DNA from 2 places in the Luteimonas dalianensis genome. Region 1 is predicted to be linked to the other one. Evidence: predicted binding sites of a transcription regulator. Region 1 holds the regulator's gene; the other holds the start of a gene.
The links. The regulator sigma-54, encoded in region 1, starts transcription at its own class of promoters, with help from an activator protein. The targets are predictions, from matches to a motif close to TGGCACGNGCNTTGC.

Region 1 (3,406 bases):
CCGCCTGGTCGCGCCCGGACAGCGGCTTGAGCGTGGGCACCCAGTGCGGATTGGGCAGGGCGCGCGCGTCGAACACGAAATCCGCGTCCGGCGGCACCCCGTGGCGATAGGCGAACGACTCGAACAGCAGCGAGAAAGACGACTCCTGCGACAGCTGGAACTCGGTGATCAGCTGGCGCCGCAGCTGGTGCACGTTCAACTCGGTGGTGTCGATCACCGCGTCGGCCAGCAGCCGCAGCGGCCGCAGCACCTGCCGCTCCAGCGCGATCGCGTCGGGCAGCGACAGCCCCAGGTGGCTGAGCGGGTGCCGGCGGCGGGTGTCGGCATAGCGTTTGAGCAGCTGCTGGTCGCCGGTTTCGAAGAACACCAGCTTGGGGTTGAACCCCAGCTCTGCCACCGCCGACAGCCACTGCGGGATGTTGACCAGATCGTTGTGCCGGTTGCGCACGTCGATCCCCACCGCCAGCTTGCGCGGCATGCCCGCGTCCTGGCCGACGCTGCGCACGAAGTCGGGCAGCAGTTCGGCCGGCAGGTTGTCGGTGCAGTAGTAGCCCAGATCCTCCAGGGTGTTGAGCGCCACCGACTTGCCGCTGCCGGACATGCCGCTCACGATCAGCAGCGAGGAATCGGTGGCGCTGGTCATCGACTGTTCCCCTGGGTGGACGTCGGCTCTGCGGCCCCGCGGGGCCGCCGGTTCAGCCGAAGCTGCCGTCGCGGGCGGGATTCTCGCCCCGGTGGTGGTCGCTCAGCTTGCCCTTGTGCTTGGCCAGCAGGCGGTCCAGCTTGTCGTAGAGCAGGTCGATGGCGGCGTACATGTCCACGCCGGTGGCGTCGGCGTGGTGGGTCTTGCCGGCCACGGACACGTTGGCTTCGGCCTTGTGCATCGGCTTTTCCAGGCTCAGCTGCGCGCGCAGGTCGAAGTGCTGTCCCTCGAAATGGCGCGACAGCCGGCCAAGCTTGGATTCCACGTAGTCGCGCAGGGCGGGGGTGACCTCGATCTGGTGTCCGTGGGTTTCGATACGCATCGGCAGGCTCCTCATTCTTCGTCGGATGTTTTTCACGTCGCGCCCGGACAGATTAACCGAACGCGGGGGGCGGGCAAGCCGCCGCCCATGCATCCTTTGACCACCAGCGAGGCCCGCAGTTCAGCCCAGCCGCACCCGCTCGTGGGAGGAGGGGATGTTGAGCGCTTCGCGGTACTTGCTGACCGTGCGCCGGGCCACCATCACGCCCGCGGCCTTGAGCGCCTCGGTCAGGCGCGCGTCCGAAAGCGGCTTGCCGGGATTCTCGGCTTCCACCAGGCGCAGGATCATCTGCTGGATGGCGGTGCTGGAGGCCTGGCCGCCGGTGTCGGTGCTGACCCCGGAGGCAAAGAAGTCGCGCAGCGGCAGGGTGCCGCGGGGCGTGTGCACGTACTTGCGCGAGACCGCGCGCGAGACCGTGGATTCGTGCATGCCGATCTCGGCCGCCACCTCGCGCAGGGTCAGCGGCCGCAGCGCCTGCGGGCCGAACTCCAGGAACCCCGACTGCTGGCGCACCAGGCAGTTAACCACCTTGAGCAGGGTCTCGCCCCGCTGCTGCAGGTTGCGCAGCAGCCAGCGCGCCTCCTGCAGGCGCCCGCGCAGGTAGCCGGCGTCGGCGGCGCTGGCGTGCTGGATCATCGCCTCGTAGCCGCGGTGGATGCCCAGCCGGCCCAGCGGGCCTTCCACCAGGCTCACCTTCCACACGCCTTCATGGCGGGAGATCACGCAGTCGGGCGCCACGTAGGTGTCGTGGGGGAGTTCGCCGATCCGCGAGCCCGGGTGCGGGTCGAGCGAGCGCAGCAGGGCCAGCGCCTCGTCCGCGTCCTCGCGCGGGCAGCCCAGCGCCTCGGCCAGCCGGTCGCCGCCCAGCCGCGGCAGGCTCCCGATCAGATCCACCACCATGCGCTCGGCCAGGGCCCGGCCGGGCGTGTCGTCGTCCAGCACCTCCAGCTGCAGCAGCAGGCACTCGGACAGGTCGCGCGCGCCAACCCCCAGCGGATCCATGTGCTGGATCCGGTGCAGCACGGCGAGGATCTCCTCGTGGCTGCACACCAGTTCCGGCGCCAGGGTGGCCGCGATTTCGTCGAACGGTGTGCGCAGGTAGCCGTCGTCCTCGATGGCGTCGATCAGCGCCTCGCCGATCACCCGGTCGCGCGGGGACAGCTGGGTCAGGTTCAGCTGCCAGGCCAGATGTTCGCGCAGGCTCTCCGAGCCGCTCATGCGCTCGGTGGCGTCCCAGTCCCCGTCGTCGCCGTCGGTGCCCACGCGGGCGCCGGACTGCCAGCTCTGGGCGATGTCCCAGTCGCCGTCGGAGCCCACGTGGCTGTCGGCCGGCGGTACCTCGACGGGGGTTGCATCGGGGGTTTCGGCGGCGGCCGCCAGCGGCGCCTGCTCGTCCCATTCAAGCAGCGGATTGGTCTCCACCGCCTCGGCGATCTCGGCGTCCAGCTCCAGCGACGACAGCTGCAACAGGTGCAGCGCCTGCTTGAGCTGCGGCGTCAGCACCAGTTGTTGGCCCAGCGATGTCTGCAGGCGTTGCTTCATCTTTCCCCATGATGCAACGTCCGGGCATGCACGGCCCGGACACCCCTTCATTTTACGCGCGGCCGACGGCTACAGGCGGAACGCCTCGCCCAGGTAAACCCTGCGTACGTCGGGATCCGCGAGCAGTGCATCCGGCGCCCCCTGCGCCAGCACGCTTCCTTCGTTGAGGATATACGCCCGGTCGCAAATGCCAAGCGTCTCGCGCACGTTGTGATCGGTGATGAGCACGCCGATGCCGCGATTCTTCAGGTGGCGGATGATGCGCTGGATCTCGCCGACCGAAATCGGATCCACGCCGGCGAAGGGCTCGTCGAGCAGGATCAGGCGCGGCCTGGCGGCCAGGGCGCGGGCGATCTCCACCCGGCGCCGCTCGCCGCCCGACAGGCTGGCGCCGTGCTGGCCGGCCACGTGGGTCACCTGCAGCTCGTCCATCAGGCTTTCCAGCTCGGCTTCCAGGCCCTTGCGATCCAGATCCTCGCGCAGCTCCAGCACCAGGCGCAGGTTGTCGGCCACCGACAGCTTGCGGAACACCGACGGCTCCTGCGGCAGGTAGCCAACGCCCAGGCGCGCGCGCCGGTACATCGGCTCGCCGGTGATGTCGCGCCCGTCCAGCACGATGCGCCCGGCATCGGCGGGCACCAGGCCGACGATCATGTAGAAGCAGGTGGTCTTGCCGGCGCCGTTGGGGCCCAGCAGGCCGACCACTTCACCGGCCTCCAGGGTCAGCCCGAAGTCGCTGACGACCTCGCGCGACCGGTAGCGCTTGCGCAGTCCCTCGGCGGCCAGCATCAGTCGCCGCCGTTTTCGCGCTGGGCGCGCGGCTGGATCCGCATCCGCAC
Region 2 (3,406 bases), on a different contig from region 1:
CAGCGCGTCGCCGTCCTGTTCGTAGCTGCCGCCGATGCCGTTGCAGCCGCCGGTCACCGACACGCGGCCATCGCTGAAATCGAGCTGCAGCGGCCGGTCCGGGTTGCCGAACAGGGCGTCGATGCGTTGGCCGTCGGCGTCGACGGCTTCGGCCAGCTGCCAGTGCCAGGCGTCGAGCCGGCCGGCGGACGTGGCGGGCGCGGCATTCGCGGCATCCGCAGCGGGGGTGGCGGATGCCTGCGGCGGGTCACCGGCAGGCGGGGCAGGCGTGCAGGCCGCGAGCGCGAGCGCCAGCGGCGCTGCAACAAGCGCCGGCAGGGACAGGGAACGGTTCATGCGCAGACTCCAGGGTCGGGGGATACCGGGGAGAACGTACACCAATCCCGAACGGGGTTGATCGCGCCCGCCTGCGCGCCGGCCGCTCAGCTGCCGGAGTGCATGAACAGCAGCAGCGCCGCGCCCAGGATGATCCGGTAGACGGCGAAGCCGGTGTAGCGGTGCTTGCGGATATAGCCCAGCAGCCACTTCACCACCAGGAAGCCGGTGACCGTGGCGGCGGCGAACGACAGCGCCACCTGATCCCAGGCCTCGTCGCCCAGGCCGCCTTCCAGCCACAGTTCCAGGAACGCGTAGCCGCTGGCGGCGAACATGGTCGGGATGCCGACCAGGAACACGAACTCGGTGGCCGCCGAGCGCCGGGTCAGGCCCGCCAGCATCGCCATGAAGATCGCCGCCGCCGAGCGCGAGGTGCCGGGGAACACCCCGGCCACCACCTGTGCCAGGCCCACCAGCACCGCCACCGTCCAGGTCACGTCGGTGCGGTCGCCGCGGCGCTCGGAAATGCGTTCGGCCAGGATCATCCAGATCCCGCCGATCACCAGCGCCCAGGCGATCGGGGTCACCGTCTCCGGCAGCTCCCAGCCCGCCAGCCGCACCGGCAGCCCGACCGCGGCGGTGACCGCAAACGCGGCCACCAGCTTGATCGCGTAGTCGCGGTTCTCGCGCCGATCCAGGCCGGTGACCAGATCCCAGATCCGCTGCCGGAACACCAGGGTGATGGCCAGGATCGCGCCGGCCTGGATCACGATGTTGAAGAAATCCGAGCGCGGCCCGAGCCAGTGCTGGGCGATCAACAGGTGCCCGGTGCTGGAGACCGGCAGGAACTCGGTGAGGCCTTCGATGATGCCCAGCAGCAGGGCGGCGAGCAGGTCGGACACTGGCGTGGGCGCGGTTGGGCGACGGGCAAGGATACGCGATCGCAGGGCCGGGTTCGGCCGGGTGTTGCGCCGCACCATAACGGTGCAGCCCCATGGCGGGCGGGCCAATGTGGTGCACGGAGGGCGTCCGCGGGGATGAAATCCACAACGGATCAGTCACTTGCGGAACGAAAATGGTTGGCACGGCCCTTGCGGTACCTCTCCGGTATTCCCAACCCAAGCCCGAGGCCCCCGTTCCATGTCCTTCGATAACGTCGAAAAGCTCACCAGCGACCACCGGATCGAATTCATCGACCTGCGCTTCACCGACATGCGTGGCGTCCAGCACCACGTGACCTACCCGGCCTCGATCATGGAGCCGGCCCTGTTCGAGGACGGCAAGATGTTCGACGGCTCCTCGATCAACGGCTGGCGCGGCATCCAGAACTCGGACATGGTCCTGCTGCCGGACGCGTCCACCGCCTTCGTCGACCCGTTCGCGGCCGATCCGACCCTGGTGCTGACCTGCGACATCCTTGATCCGACCACGATGCAGTTCTACGAGCGCGACCCGCGCGGCATCGCCCGCAAGGCCGAGGCCTACCTGAAGTCCAGCGGCATCGCCGACCAGGCCTTCTTCGGTCCGGAGCCGGAGTTCTTCGTGTTCGACTCGGTGCGCTACGGCAACGAGATGGGCCACACCTTCTTCCACGTCGACTCCGAGGAGGCGCACTGGAACTCGGCCCGCGAATACGAGCACGGCAACAGCGGCTACCGCCCGGGGATCAAGGGCGGCTACTTCCCGGTGCCGCCGGTGGATTCGCTGCACGACATCCGCGCCGAGATGTGCAAGACGCTGGAGCAGGTCGGGCTGGAGGTGGAGGTGCACCACCACGAGGTGGCCAACTCCGGGCAGTGCGAGATCGGCACCCGCTTCAACTCGCTGGTGGCCAAGGCCGACGAGCTGCAGACGCTCAAGTACGTGGTCAAGAACGTCGCCTTCCGCAACGGCAAGACCGCCACCTTCATGCCCAAGCCGCTGGTCGGCGACAACGGCAGCGGCATGCACGTGCACCAGTCGCTGGCCAAGGGCGGGGAGAACCTGTTCACCGGCGACGGCTACGGCGGCCTGAGCCAGACCGCGCTGTGGTACATCGGCGGCATCTTCAAGCACGCGCGCGCGATCAACGCCTTCTCCAACGCCTCCACCAACTCCTACAAGCGCCTGGTGCCGGGCTTCGAGGCGCCGGTGATGCTGGCCTACTCGGCCTCCAACCGCTCCGCCTCCTGCCGCATCCCCTACGTGCCCAACCCGAAGGCGCGCCGGATCGAGATGCGCTTCCCCGACCCGATGCAGTCCGGTTACCTGACCTTCGCCGCGCTGATGATGGCGGGCCTGGACGGGATCAAGAACCAGATCGACCCGGGCGGGCCGAGCGACAAGGACCTGTACGACCTGCCGCCGGAGGAGGAGAAGGACTTCCCGACCGTGTGCCATTCGCTGGACCAGGCGCTGGAGGCGCTGGACGCCGACCGCGAGTTCCTCAAGGCCGGCGGGGTGTTCACCGACGACTTCATCGACGCCTACATCGCGCTGAAGATGAAGGAGGTCACCGCGTTCCGTTCGGCAACGCACCCGCTGGAATACCAGATGTACTACGCCGTCTGAGCGGCTGATGGGGAAGGACGGGCCTGGCGCTCCGTAGCGCCGGTCCACGGGATTCCGGCACCGGGGAAGGGTGCCGGACGACCGGCAAGCCGCCGCAGAGCGGCCGCCGGCCAAGGGAAGCGACGGGAGGGTTCCACAACGAGGGACCTGCGTCATGTACCTGGAATCACAAGCAAGGGGAATCGGGCCGGCGCCACGCGCATCGTGCGCGCAGCACCCGGATGAAACGACTGGACGGGTTGGCCCGCGCGCACGGTGTGCCGGGCCGCCGCCGCGTGCGCGGCATTCGGACGGAGGACTCGCATGAAACTGATCGTCGCCATCATCCGCCCCTTCAAGCTCGACGAAGTGCGCCAGGCACTGGGCGAGATCGGGGTGAAGGGCCTGACCGTCACCGAGGTCAAGGGCTTCGGCCGGCAAAAGGGACATACCGAGCTGTACCGCGGCGCCGAGTACGTGGTCGATTTCCTGCCCAAGCTGAAGGTCGAGTGCGCGGTGGCCGCCGACGACCTGGAGGCCGCGCTGGAGGCGATCGCCAACG

Region 2: a site for sigma-54 is predicted at 1,396-1,410, ahead of glnA (type I glutamate--ammonia ligase). Genes of this name have one in related genera too.

The regions. Positions count from the first base shown of each region.
Region 1 is NZ_JBMPPO010000003.1:302,250-305,655, reverse strand. It holds gene rapZ (RNase adapter RapZ) at 1-643, opposite strand, end outside; gene hpf (ribosome hibernation-promoting factor, HPF/YfiA family) at 696-1,025, opposite strand; gene ACOZ90_RS05960 (RNA polymerase factor sigma-54) at 1,146-2,567, opposite strand; gene lptB (LPS export ABC transporter ATP-binding protein) at 2,637-3,356, opposite strand; gene lptA (lipopolysaccharide transport periplasmic protein LptA) at 3,356-3,406, opposite strand, start outside.
Region 2 is NZ_JBMPPO010000002.1:78,835-82,240, reverse strand. It holds gene ACOZ90_RS02600 (DUF4377 domain-containing protein) at 1-336, opposite strand, end outside; gene ACOZ90_RS02595 (undecaprenyl-diphosphate phosphatase) at 423-1,217, opposite strand; gene glnA (type I glutamate--ammonia ligase) at 1,456-2,865, shown strand; gene ACOZ90_RS02585 (P-II family nitrogen regulator) at 3,169-3,406, shown strand, end outside.